2 linked regions of the Catenuloplanes niger genome follow. The protein of the gene in region 1 interacts with the protein of each later gene in a pairwise test. Links are inferred from orthologs where the notes say so. Each region holds a gene or a part of one and is shown in the gene's direction. Other genes may lie near its edges.

What was found. The genes of interacting proteins can lie anywhere in the genome.
Region 2: the proteins of J2S44_RS25030 (region 1) and J2S44_RS18930 interact in binary tests that used the Escherichia coli proteins (3 or more experiments, as listed by UniProt). The link is inferred for Catenuloplanes niger from one-to-one orthologs.

What each region holds. Positions count from the first base shown.
Region 1 is NZ_JAVDYC010000001.1:5,627,996-5,633,585, forward strand. Bases 1,322-4,254 are described here. They hold J2S44_RS25030 (cysteine desulfurase family protein), read left to right. Parts: upstream 1,322-2,165; coding sequence 2,166-3,344; downstream 3,345-4,254. Other genes in these bases: J2S44_RS25025 (electron transfer flavoprotein subunit alpha/FixB family protein), read left to right, coding at 1,322-1,906; mnmA (tRNA 2-thiouridine(34) synthase MnmA), read left to right, coding at 3,393-4,254. Outside these bases: J2S44_RS25020 (electron transfer flavoprotein subunit beta/FixA family protein), read left to right, coding at 153-932; more of J2S44_RS25025, read left to right, coding at 950-1,321; more of mnmA, read left to right, coding at 4,255-4,472; J2S44_RS25040 (uroporphyrinogen decarboxylase/cobalamine-independent methonine synthase family protein), read left to right, coding at 4,544-5,560; J2S44_RS25045 (aminotransferase class IV family protein), read left to right, coding at 5,560-5,590. UniProt on the Escherichia coli protein: Master enzyme that delivers sulfur to a number of partners involved in Fe-S cluster assembly, tRNA modification or cofactor biosynthesis. Catalyzes the removal of elemental sulfur from cysteine to produce alanine.
Region 2 is NZ_JAVDYC010000001.1:4,292,362-4,297,918, reverse strand. The notes cover bases 1,243-4,142. They hold J2S44_RS18930 (sulfurtransferase TusA family protein), read left to right. Parts: upstream 1,243-2,522; coding sequence 2,523-2,762; downstream 2,763-4,142. Other genes in these bases: J2S44_RS18925 (hypothetical protein), read right to left, coding at 2,823-4,142. Also shown: J2S44_RS18940 (transglycosylase domain-containing protein), read left to right, coding at 1-569; more of J2S44_RS18925, read right to left, coding at 4,143-4,949; J2S44_RS18920 (deoxyribonuclease IV), read right to left, coding at 4,997-5,557. UniProt on the Escherichia coli protein: Sulfur carrier protein involved in sulfur trafficking in the cell. Part of a sulfur-relay system required for 2-thiolation during synthesis of 2-thiouridine of the modified wobble base 5-methylaminomethyl-2-thiouridine (mnm(5)s(2)U) in tRNA.

The sequences.
Region 1 (5,590 bases):
GGTCGTGGTCAAGTCCACACGCATCGTGGTTGACCCTGGAGGCGCAGCCGAGCAAGCCTGAACCAGCCCCCGGCTCACCGCGGGCTCCGGTTCCGGACGAGAATTCGTAACGTCGGGCGAGAACCGTTTAACAGGAGGGTCGTCGAAGCGCGATGAACATTGTGGTACTGGTCAAGCAGGTACCGGACTCCGGTGCCGAACGGTCTCTGCGTGCCGACGACAACACCGTTGACCGCGGTGCGGCGAGCAACGTCATCAACGAGATGGACGAGTACGCGATCGAGGAGGCACTGCGCCTCACCGAGGCGCACGGCGGCGAGGTCACGGTGCTGACCATGGGCCCGTCCGGCGCCACCGAGTCGATCCGCAAGGCGCTCTCCATGGGCCCGGCCAAGGCCGTGCACATCGTCGACGACGCGCTGCGCGGCTCCTGCGCCGTCGCCACCTCCAAGGTGATCGCGACCGCGCTCGGCCGGCTGAACGCGGACGTGATCCTCTGCGGCTCGGAGTCCACCGACGGCCGCGTCCAGGTGCTCCCGCACATGCTCGCGGAGCGGCTCGGCGTCGCGGCGCTCACCGGCGCGCGCAAGCTCACCGTCGACGGCAGCACGCTGACCGTCGAGCGGCAGACCGACGAGGGGTACGAGGTGGTCACCGCCTCGACGCCGGCCGTCGTCTCGGTGTGGGACACGATCAACGAGCCGCGGTACCCGTCCTTCAAGGGCATCATGGCCGCGAAGAAGAAGCCGGTGGAGACGCTGTCCCTGGCCGACCTGGGCGTGGACCCGTCCGAGGTCGGCTTCGCGGGCGCCACCAGCACGGTGATCGAGCACGCGCAGCGCCCGCCGCGCTCCGCCGGTCAGCGGGTCGTCGACGAGGGCGAGGCCGGCGTGAAGCTGGTCGAGTTCCTCGCCACCGAGAAGTTCGTCTGAGAAGGGGGTACCGAGACATGGCAGAGGTTCTCGTCGTCGTCGAGGCCGCCGCCTCGGGCGTGAAGAAGGTCACCCTGGAGCTGCTCACGCTCGCGCGGGAGATCGGCTCGCCGTCCGCGGTCGTGCTGGGCGGGCCCGGCGCCGCGGAGGCGCTCACGCCCCGGCTCGCGGAGTACGGCGCGGAGAAGGTCTACGCGGCGGAGAGCGAGGAGATCGACGGCTACCTGGTCGCGCCCAAGGCGACCGTGCTGGCCGAGCTGGTCAGGCGCGTCTCCCCGGCCGCCGTGCTGCTCGCCTCCAGCCAGGAGGGCAAGGAGATCGCGGCCCGGCTGGCCATCAAGCTGGACAACGGCGTGCTCACCGACGCGGTCGGGCTGGACGCGGACGGCACGGCCACCCAGGTCGCGTTCGCCGGCGCCACCATCGTCAAGTCCAAGGTGACCCGCGGCCTGCCGATCGTGGCGCTCCGGCCCAACTCGCTGACCCCCACGCCGGCCCCGGCGTCCCCGTCGGTCGAGTCGCTCCCGGTCACCGCGACCGAGTCCGACAAGCTGGCCAAGGTCGTCGAGCGGGTCGCGGAGCAGAAGGGCGCGCGCCCGGAGCTCTCCGAGGCGTCCGTGGTCGTCTCCGGCGGCCGCGGCGTGGGCGGCGCGGACGGCTTCAAGCTGGTCGAGGAGCTGGCCGACCTGCTCGGCGGCGCGGTCGGCGCGTCCCGCGCGGCGGTCGACTCCGGCTTCTACCCGCACCAGTACCAGGTCGGGCAGACCGGCAAGACGGTGTCCCCGCAGCTCTACATCGCGCTCGGCATCTCCGGCGCGATCCAGCACCGGGCCGGCATGCAGACGTCGAAGACGATCGTCGCGGTGAACAAGGACGGCGAGGCGCCGATCTTCGAGCTGGCCGACTACGGCGTGGTGGGCGACCTCAACAAGGTGGTCCCGCAGGCCGCGGACGAGATCCGCAAGCGCAAGTAGGTGTTCCGCCCGGGTGGTCCGGGCGGCGTCCAGGTCGGGAGCCCGACACGGATGCCGCCCGGACCACCGGTACCGGGGCCGGGCGGATCCGCCCGGCCCTTACGTATGACCAGCTCCCGGCCGGGTTCCTCGGCCGGTGCCGGGCGCTCCCTCCCCGTATCGTGGCGGATTTCGGGTTTTGCCGGGGTTTGAACGGCGGCGCTCAGACTGTGGTCCGGGCCGATGGAGCACTCGGTAAGGACCGGTAGGCTGAGGGGCGATGGCCTACCTGGATCACGCCGCGACCACGCCGATGCTCAGCGAGGCGCTCGAGGCATACGTCGCCACGGCCCGCGAGGTCGGCAACGCGTCGTCGTTGCACGCCGCCGGCCGCCACGCACGTCAGCGCGTCGAGGAGTCCCGGGAACGGATCGGTGCGGCGCTCGGCGCCCGGCCCTCCGAGGTGATCTTCACGAGCGGCGGGACCGAGAGCGACAACCTCGCGGTCAAGGGCATGTTCTGGGCGCGGCGCGCGGTGGACGCGGCCCGCACCCGGGTGGTGGCCAGTGGCGTCGAACATCACGCGATCATGGACTCGGTCGACTGGCTGGTCGCGCACGAGGGCGCGAGCGCGGGCTGGCTCGACGCGGACGCGATCGGCCGGATCCGGCCCGCGACGCTCGAGGCCGAGCTCGACGCGTACGGCGACGCGATCGCGATGATCACCGTCATGTGGGCGAACAACGAGGTCGGCACCGTGCAGCCGATCGCGGAGCTGGCCGCGCTCGCGGCCGCGCGCGGTATCCCGTTCCACACCGACGCGGTGCAGGCCGTCGGTCAGATCCCGGTCGACTTCGGCGCCAGCGGCGCGTCCGCGCTCACCCTCACCGGGCACAAGGTGGGCGGCCCGGTCGGCGTCGGCGCGCTGCTGCTCGGCCGCGACGTGGCCGTGACGCCGCTGCTGCACGGCGGCGGCCAGGAGCGCGACGTCCGGTCCGGAACGCTGGACGCGGCCGGCATCGTCGCGTTCGCGGTCGCGGTCGAGACCGCGGTCAAGAACCAGCAGGAGTACGCGGCCCGCGTCGGCGGACTCCGCGACCGGCTGGTCGCGGGCGTGCACGGCGTGGTGCCGGACGCGATCCTGAACGGCGCGCCCGAGGACCGGCTGCCCGGCAACGCGCACTTCTCCTTCCCCGGCTGCGAGGGCGACGCGCTGCTGCTCCTGCTGGACGCGCAGGGCATCGACTGCTCCACCGGCTCGGCCTGCTCGGCCGGCGTCGCGCAGCCGTCGCACGTGCTGGTCGCGATGGGCGCGGACGACGACCGCGCGCGCTCGTCGCTGCGGTTCACGCTCGGCCACACCTCGACGGCCGCGGACGTGGACGCGCTGATCGCCGCGCTGCCCGCCGCGGTCGAGCGGGCCCGCCGGGCCGGGGTAATCAAATCGGTTCTCGGCTGAGCCGCTAGTACCGTTGATCTGAGGCTTTACCCGGGGAGGGTGTTTCACGTGCGTGTTCTCGCGGCGATGTCCGGCGGTGTCGACTCGGCGGTGGCGGCGGCCCGCGCCGTCGAAGCCGGTCATGACGTGACCGGCGTCCACCTGGCGCTCTCCCGCAACCCGCAGACGTTCCGGACCGGCGCGCGCGGCTGCTGCACGATCGAGGACTCCCGCGACGCGCGCCGCGCCGCCGACGTGCTCGGCATCCCGTTCTACGTGTGGGACATGGCCGAGCGCTTCCACGCGGACGTGGTCGACGACTTCGTCGCGGAGTACGCGGCCGGCCGCACGCCGAACCCGTGCCTGCGCTGCAACGAGAAGATCAAGTTCGCCGCGGTGCTGGACCGGGCGATCGCGCTCGGCTTCGACGCGGTGGTCACCGGCCACCACGCCCGGCTCGGCGCCGACGGCCTGCTGCGGCGCAGCGTCGACCTGCCCAAGGACCAGTCGTACGTGCTGGCCGTGCTCAACCGGGCACAGCTGGACCGGTCGCTCTTCCCGCTGGGCTCGTCGACCAAGGCGCAGGTGCGCGCCGAGGCGGCCGAGCGCGGGCTGGGCGTCGCGGAGAAGCCGGACTCGCACGACATCTGCTTCATCGCCGACGGTGACACGCGCGGCTTCCTGGAGTCGAAGCTGGGCTCCGCGCCGGGCGACATCGTGGACTCGACGACCGGCGAGGTGGTGGGCGCGCACAGCGGGGCGTACGCCTACACGGTCGGACAGCGCAAGGGGCTGGGCCTGACGGTCCCGGCCGCGGACGGCCGGCCGCGCTACGTGCTGTCGATCACCCCGAAGACGAACACGGTGACGGTCGGCCCGGCGGCCGCGCTGGCGGTGTCCACGGTGTACGCGGGCCGGCCGGTCTGGACCGGGCTGCCCGGCGCGCCGGCCGAGCCGCTGGACTGCGTGGTGCAGCTGCGGGCGCACGGCGAGACGTACCCGGCGCGGGTGTCCGTGGTGGACGGCGGGCTGGTGGCGGCGCTGTCCACGCCGGCCCGTGGGGTGGCGGCCGGGCAGGCCCTGGTGATGTACCGCCCGGACCCGGACGGGGACGTCGTGCTGGGCTCGGGCACGATCACCCACACCTGAGCGGGCCGGCGCGCCGGTCTTCCGTCGCTCCGGGCACGGGGCGGCCGGTCCGGCTCAGTAGAGTCGGCGGCATGAGTGACGCAGCGGTGTGGCCGTGGCCGGAAGGGGCGGCGACCGGGATCGGATCGCTGCCGGGGATCGATGTCGCCGAGGCCCAGCGGGTGGTCCTGGGGGATCTTCCCGACTTTCCGCATCTGCCGGAGCTGCCCGCGCGCGGACCCGGCGCCGACCTCGTCGGCCGCGGCGCCGGTTTCCTGGTCGAGCTGCCGGTCGAGCTCTACGCCGGCCGCTGGCGGGTCGCGGCCCGGCCCGGCAAGGACCTGCGGCGCACGCGTGACCTGCTGGACCGCGACGTCGATCAGCTGACCGAGCAGGCCGCCGAGTTCACCGGCCCGGTCAAGGTCCAGGCGGCCGGGCCGTGGACGCTCGCCGCGAGCATCGAGCTGCCGATCGGCGGCCGGCTGCTGCGCGATCCCGGCGCGGTCCGCGACCTGACCGCGTCGCTCGCCGAGGGCGTGGCCGCGCACGTCCGGGACGTCGCGGCCCGACTGCCCGGCGCCACCGTCGTGCTGCAGCTGGACGAGCCGTCGATGCCGGCCGTGCTGGCCGGCCGGGTGCGCACCGAGAGCGGGCTGGGCACGTACCGGGCGGTCGAGGCGACGCTCGCGTCGGAACTGCTCCGGCAGGTCGTGGACGCGGCCGGGGTGCCGGTCGTGGTGCACTGCTGCGCGCCGGACGTGCCGCTGGACGTGATCCGTTCGTCCGGTGCCGCCGGCGTCGCACTGGACCTGTCCCTGGTCGAGCGGCTCGATCCGCTCGGCGAGGCGCTCGACGCGGGCCTGGGCCTGCTGGCCGGCGCCGCACCCACCGGGCTGTCGTCCGGCCCGGCCGGGGTCGCGTCCGCCGTGGTCGCGGACCGGGTGCGGAAGCTGTGGCGGGAGCTGGGCTTCCCGGCGGCGCAACTGGCGAAACAGGTGGTGGTGACGCCCGCGTGCGGCCTGGCCGGTGCGACCCCGGCGTTCGCCCGCGCCGCGCTGGCCGCCTGCCGCGACGCCGCCCGGCGACTGCACGAGGACGCGCTGAGCTGATGACGGTCGCGCAGGTCGACGGCGCCGAGG
Region 2 (5,557 bases), 1.3 Mb from region 1 along the record:
CGAGTGACGGCAACGACCACTCGCTCGCCGGTGACCGGCCCGCGTTCGCCAAGTCCGGCACCTGGGAGCTCGGCAAGGAGGGCGGCACCAACGGTGACGCCTGGTACCTCGGCGCCACCACGCAGATAGCGGCCGGTGTCTGGGTCGGTACCTCCGGCGCCCGAGCGGCGATCAAGGACCCGGACGGATCCGACATGTACGGCGGTGACACGCCGGGCCAGATCTGGGAAGACTTCATGAACGCCGCGAACAAGGCGGCGAAGTACAAGGTGGAGAGCTTCCCGGAGGGCAGCTCCGTCGGCGACCCGAGCGTGCTCGCCAACGGTGTCTCGCCGTCGCCGAAGGCCCCGGAGACGCCGGACAACCAGAACCCGAACCCGAACGGGTCGCCGAGCTGTGAGCCGTTCGACTTCAACTGCCTCTTCGGCAACAACGGCGGTAACAACGGCGGCGGCAACAACAACGGCGGCGGCAACAACCAGACGCCGTCACCCACGCCGACCGACGGGCTGCCCGTTCTACCGGGCGTACCCGGCGGAGGCGGGCCGGGCAACGATGACGACGACTAGCGGTCGATCCGTCTGACCCGGATGAGGCCGGTGCGCACCAGGTGCGTACCGGCCTCATTCTTTGTCGTCGATGCGGTGTTCTTGTGACGGCCGTGTCCGGTTCTCCAGGGCCATGCGGCAAGATGCCTCGTATGAACGTCGAGCAGCCGCCGCGGGTCGACAACCCCGGACAGTCCGAGCCGTTCGTCCGTGGCCTCTCCGAGGCGATCGGCGGGCCGCTCGGCGACCACGCCGCGCCCGGCCGGGGCGGGACGACACCGTTCTGGACCGCCACCCGGATCGTGCTGGCCCTGGTCTGTCTCACGCTCGCGCTGCACTGGGTGCAGAAGTCGCCCTGCCGCGACGGCGCCTGGGACAACCACGTGCAGTACACCCGGTTCTGCTACACCGACGTGCTCGCGCTCTACTACGCCGAGGGCCTCAACGAGGGCAAGGTCCCCTACCGCGACCACCCGGTGGAGTACCCGGTCGTCACCGGCTACTTCATGGGCGCGCTCGGCCTGCCGGTCCACGCGTACGGTGAGAACAACCCGGCGGTCAACCAGGGCACGCTCTTCTACGACGTGAACGCGCTGGTGCTCTCCGCGCTCGCGGTCGCCACCGCGGCCGTCATCCTGGCGCTGCGCCGCCGCCGCCCGTGGGACGCCGCGTTGTTCGCGCTCGCGCCCGCGCTGTTCGTCACCGCGACGGTGAACTGGGACTTCCTGGTCATCGGCCTCGCCGCCGCCGGGCTCTACGCCTGGGCGAAGAGCAAACCGGTGCTGGCCGGCGTGCTGCTCGGGCTCGGCGCGGCGGCCAAACTCTGGCCGTTGTTCATCTTCGGGCCGCTGCTCATCCTCGGGTTGCGGGCCGCGAAGCTCCGGCCGGTGCTCGTCGCGTTCGGCACCGGCGCGGTCACCTGGGTCGCGGTCAACGCGCCCGTGTTCCTGCTCTGGCGCGAGTCGTGGAACCGGTTCTTCGAGCTCAACACGGAACGGCCGATCGACTGGGGCACGTTCTGGTACATCGGGCGGTACCTGGACGGCAAGCTCGCCCCGCTGATCCCCGGGGAACAGGGCCTCTTCCAGTGGTTCAGCGACAACGTCGACCCCGCGCTGAACTGGACCAGCTACGCGCTCTTCGGCCTCGCCTGCCTCGGCGTCGCCTACCTGATCCTGACCGCGCCGCGCCGGCCGCGCCTGGCCCAGGTGCTGTTCCTGGTGGTGGCCGCATTCCTGATCTTCAACAAGGTCTGGTCGCAGCAGTTCGTGCTCTGGCTGCTGCCGCTCGCGGTGCTGGCCCGCCCGCGCTGGGGCGCGTTCCTGGCCTGGCAGGCGGCCGAGGTGCTCTACTTCGTCGCGTTCTACGGTGAGCTGCTCGGCGCGTCCGGCAAGCAGGTCTTCCCGGAGGGCGTCTTCGTGCTCGCGTCCACGCTGCGACTGGTCACGGTCGCCGCGCTCTGCTGGTTCGTGATCCGCGAGATCCGCCACCCGGCGGAGGACCCGGTACGCAGCACCTACGACGACGACCCGGACGGCGGCGTTCTCGACGGGGCGCCGGACGCGCCGTGGGTGATCAGCCGGTTCGGCCGGGGCCGCCCGGCCCCGCTGCCGGTCCCGGCGCTGGCGGGTGCCGGCCTCGGCGCCACCACGGCCGGCGTGGCCGCCGACGCCCCGCCGAGCCAGCCCGCCGCCCACCCGGCCGACGACCGTGCCGGCGGTCCGCACGACGGCCCCCAGGACGCGGCACCGGCCCGGTCCACCGGCCCGGCGGCGGCATCCACCTCCGAGCCCACCTCCGGCCCCGCGCCTACTTCGGCTCCCGCGCCCGCTGCCGGGCCGGTGGCGGCGTCCGATGATGACGCCTCCGCGGGAATCGGTGCCGTCAGCGCCGACCCGGCCGGGACCACCTCGACCGACGGTGCGGCCCCGGGCGAGGGCCCGGCCGCGGGTCGTGGTGGCCGGACGGCGGGCGATGACGACGCCCGGTGACGGACGGCCGGCCGAGGTGCTCGACTGCCTCGGCCAGCGGTGCCCGCTGCCGGTGATCGCACTGGCCAAGCGGCTGCCCGCGCTGCCGGTCGGCGCGGTGGTCCGGGTGCTGGCCGACGACCCGGCCGCCGCGAACGACATCCCGGCCTGGTGCCGGATGAAGTCCCAGGAGTGCCTGGGCTCCCCGGAACCCGCGGCCTTCGACGTCCGCCGGGTGACCTGAACGGCGAACGGCCCGGACCGGCAGTCACCGCGGTCCGGGCCGTTCGCCGTTCGACGCTCGTCAGAGGCGGTAGACCACCGCGTTCTCGATGTCCTCGCGGGTGATGCCGAGGTAGTCGACCGGCAGGTCGATGCGGGCCGCCAGGTCCGTACCGCCGATCCGGTCGCGCAGCACCACCACGGTCCGCACGCCGACGCTGCGCAGGTAGTCGACGCTCGGCTGGTCCGGGAACGACGCCGCGGACTGCCGGATCTGGTCGGTGAGCTGCGGCGTGAATCCGCTGCCGCCGTTCGTCACCTGCTGGAACCGGGTGGTCGACCAGAGCATCACGTGCTGGTCCCAGCCGCCCTCGCTGGGCAGCACCAGCATCGGCCCGTCCACCGTGCGCATCGCCAGCGGCTGCTGCGGTACGAGCGGGTGCGGCGTGACGTTCGTGCCCTCCAGCAGGATCGCCACCAGCGGCAGCAGCGTGACGACGCGCAGCAGCAGGCCGGGCCGGGCCGGCACCTGGTCGCGGGAGAAGTCGGCGGCCCGGCGCGAGTACGCCGCGACCGCGCCCGCCGCCAGGAGCGCCAGGAAGATCGTGGTCCACAGCACCAGCCGGCCCGGCGTGCGGATGCCCTGCCAGCCGGGCAGGTACTCGAAGAGCGGCACGTAGGTGAACGTGCCGCCGAAGAACTCGGTGCCCATCGCCAGCGCGCCGCTGACCAGCACGCCGGCCAGCATCAGGAGTCGCTGCCGGACCGTCCAGATCGAGAAGAACAGCCCGGCCGTCGCGAGCCCGATCAGCGCGAACCCGGGCAGCAGCGTCATCTCCGGCGCCCACGGCAACGCGTCCCGCGCCTGCGCGTGCAGCGTGCCCCAGACCGCGGACTCGCCGGACGCGGTGAAGAAACCCTGCAGCGGCGGCGAGTAGAGCTGGATCTCTTCGATGCTGCGCTTCGCGTACGGGTACAGCTCGGAGACCCGGAAGTACGGGATGGCGAGCAGCGCACCGGCCGCGCCGAAGATCAGGCCACCGCCGGCGTCCGCCGCGAGCAGCCGCCAGCCGAACGGTTTCGGCTCCGTCCACACCCAGAACCGCTTCACCAGGTACGTGACGAGCGAGACCAGCACGATCAGCAGCAGCGCGTACGCGAACGGCAGTCCGATGCCGAAGCCGAGGCTGAGCTGCCAGGCCGCGACCAGCCAGCCGGCCAGCGCCCACCCCGCGTGCCGCTTCTCCGGACGGTAGCCGTGGCGCAGCGAGTAGCCGTGGCCGCGGGCCAGCATCGCCAGCGCCAGCATGATGCCGCCGCTGGACATGACGTGCAGGTGCCCGGCCTGGGCCAGCCGCCACGGGGCGAGCGCGAGCGCCGCGCCGGCGACCGCGCCCGCGATCCGGCCGGTGCCGAGCTGCCGGGCCAGCGCGTAGCCGCCGACGAAGACCATCGCGTACGCCAGCACGAAGATGATGTTGTAGCGCAGCACCGCGGCGACCGGGCCCTCGCCGATCATGCCGGCCGGCGCGTACCCGAGCAGCGCGTCGGAGAACGCGAAGCTCAACTCGTTCGGATAGAACGTGTTCGACTCCCACAGCCGCGCCGGGTCGGTCAGCAGGATGTGCCCGGACCAGGCCATCTGCCAGGCCTGCAGCGTCGGGTCCCAGATGTCCTGCGGGATCGTGTGCAGCGGGTACCTCAGCGTGGGCCAGGTCATCACGACGGCGAAGAGCAGGCCGCCGAGGATCGCGAACGTCCACTCGTGGGTCAGTCCGCGCCGGACCGCGGCCACCACCCGTCCGACCGGGGTGAGCTGCACGGGCGGTGGCGGCCCGAACGACTCGAACGGGTCCCGGTTCGGGTCCTTGACGACGGTCATCTCGCCGGGCCGAGCGGCCGGCTTCGAGGCCGCCGCCGACGCGGTGGCGTCGCCGGGAGCCGCGGACCGCAGCGCCGCCGCGCCCCGCTCCGGCTCGCTGCCGGCCTTCACCGCGCCGGCGGCCTTGTCAGCGCCGCCTGGCTTGTCCGCGGCAACGGGCTTGTCCACGGCGGCTGGCTTGTCCGCGGTAGCTGGATTCTTCGTGGTCGCGGCCGGCTTGTCACCGGTCGCGCCGACCGCCTGATCGGGCACCGGAGCCGGGCGCGCCCCCGCCGCCTTCGCGTTGCCCTGCCCATCGCCGGTGAGCTGCGGTTTGTCCGTACTCATCGCTCGACTGCCCCTTGTGGTCTCGTATGCACGCCGGTGGAGACGGTCTAGTCGCCGATTTGGTTGCGAAGGAACGTGATGTCGGCGCTCTGCCCCTCGACGCCACCGGGGGTCTCCACGATCACCGGCGCGTTGGCCGCGCGGATCACGCCGACCAGCAACGCCGGGTCGATCATGCCGTTCCCGATGTTGTCGTGCCGGTCGCGCCGGGAGTCGAACTCGTCCCGCGAGTCGTTGCAGTGCACCAGGTCGATCCGCCCGGTGATCGCCTTGACCCGGTCGACCGCGTCGATCAGCGCCTCACCGCCGGCGTGCGCGTGGCAGGTGTCCAGGCAGAACCCGGCGCCGAGCGGCCCGACCGCGTCCCACAGCCGGGCGATCGCGTCGAACGTGCGGGCGCACGCGTTCTCCCCGCCGGCCGTGTTCTCGATCAGGACGGGCAGCGGGAAGCCGCCCTCCTTCGCCGCGTAGGCGAACGTCTTGCGCCAGTTGTCGAAGCCGATCGCGATGTCGTCGCCGTCGCCGACGTGGCCGCCGTGCACGATCAGCCCGGCCGCGCCGATCTCCGCGGCCGCGCGGGCGTGCGCGAGCAGCAGCTTGCGGCTCGG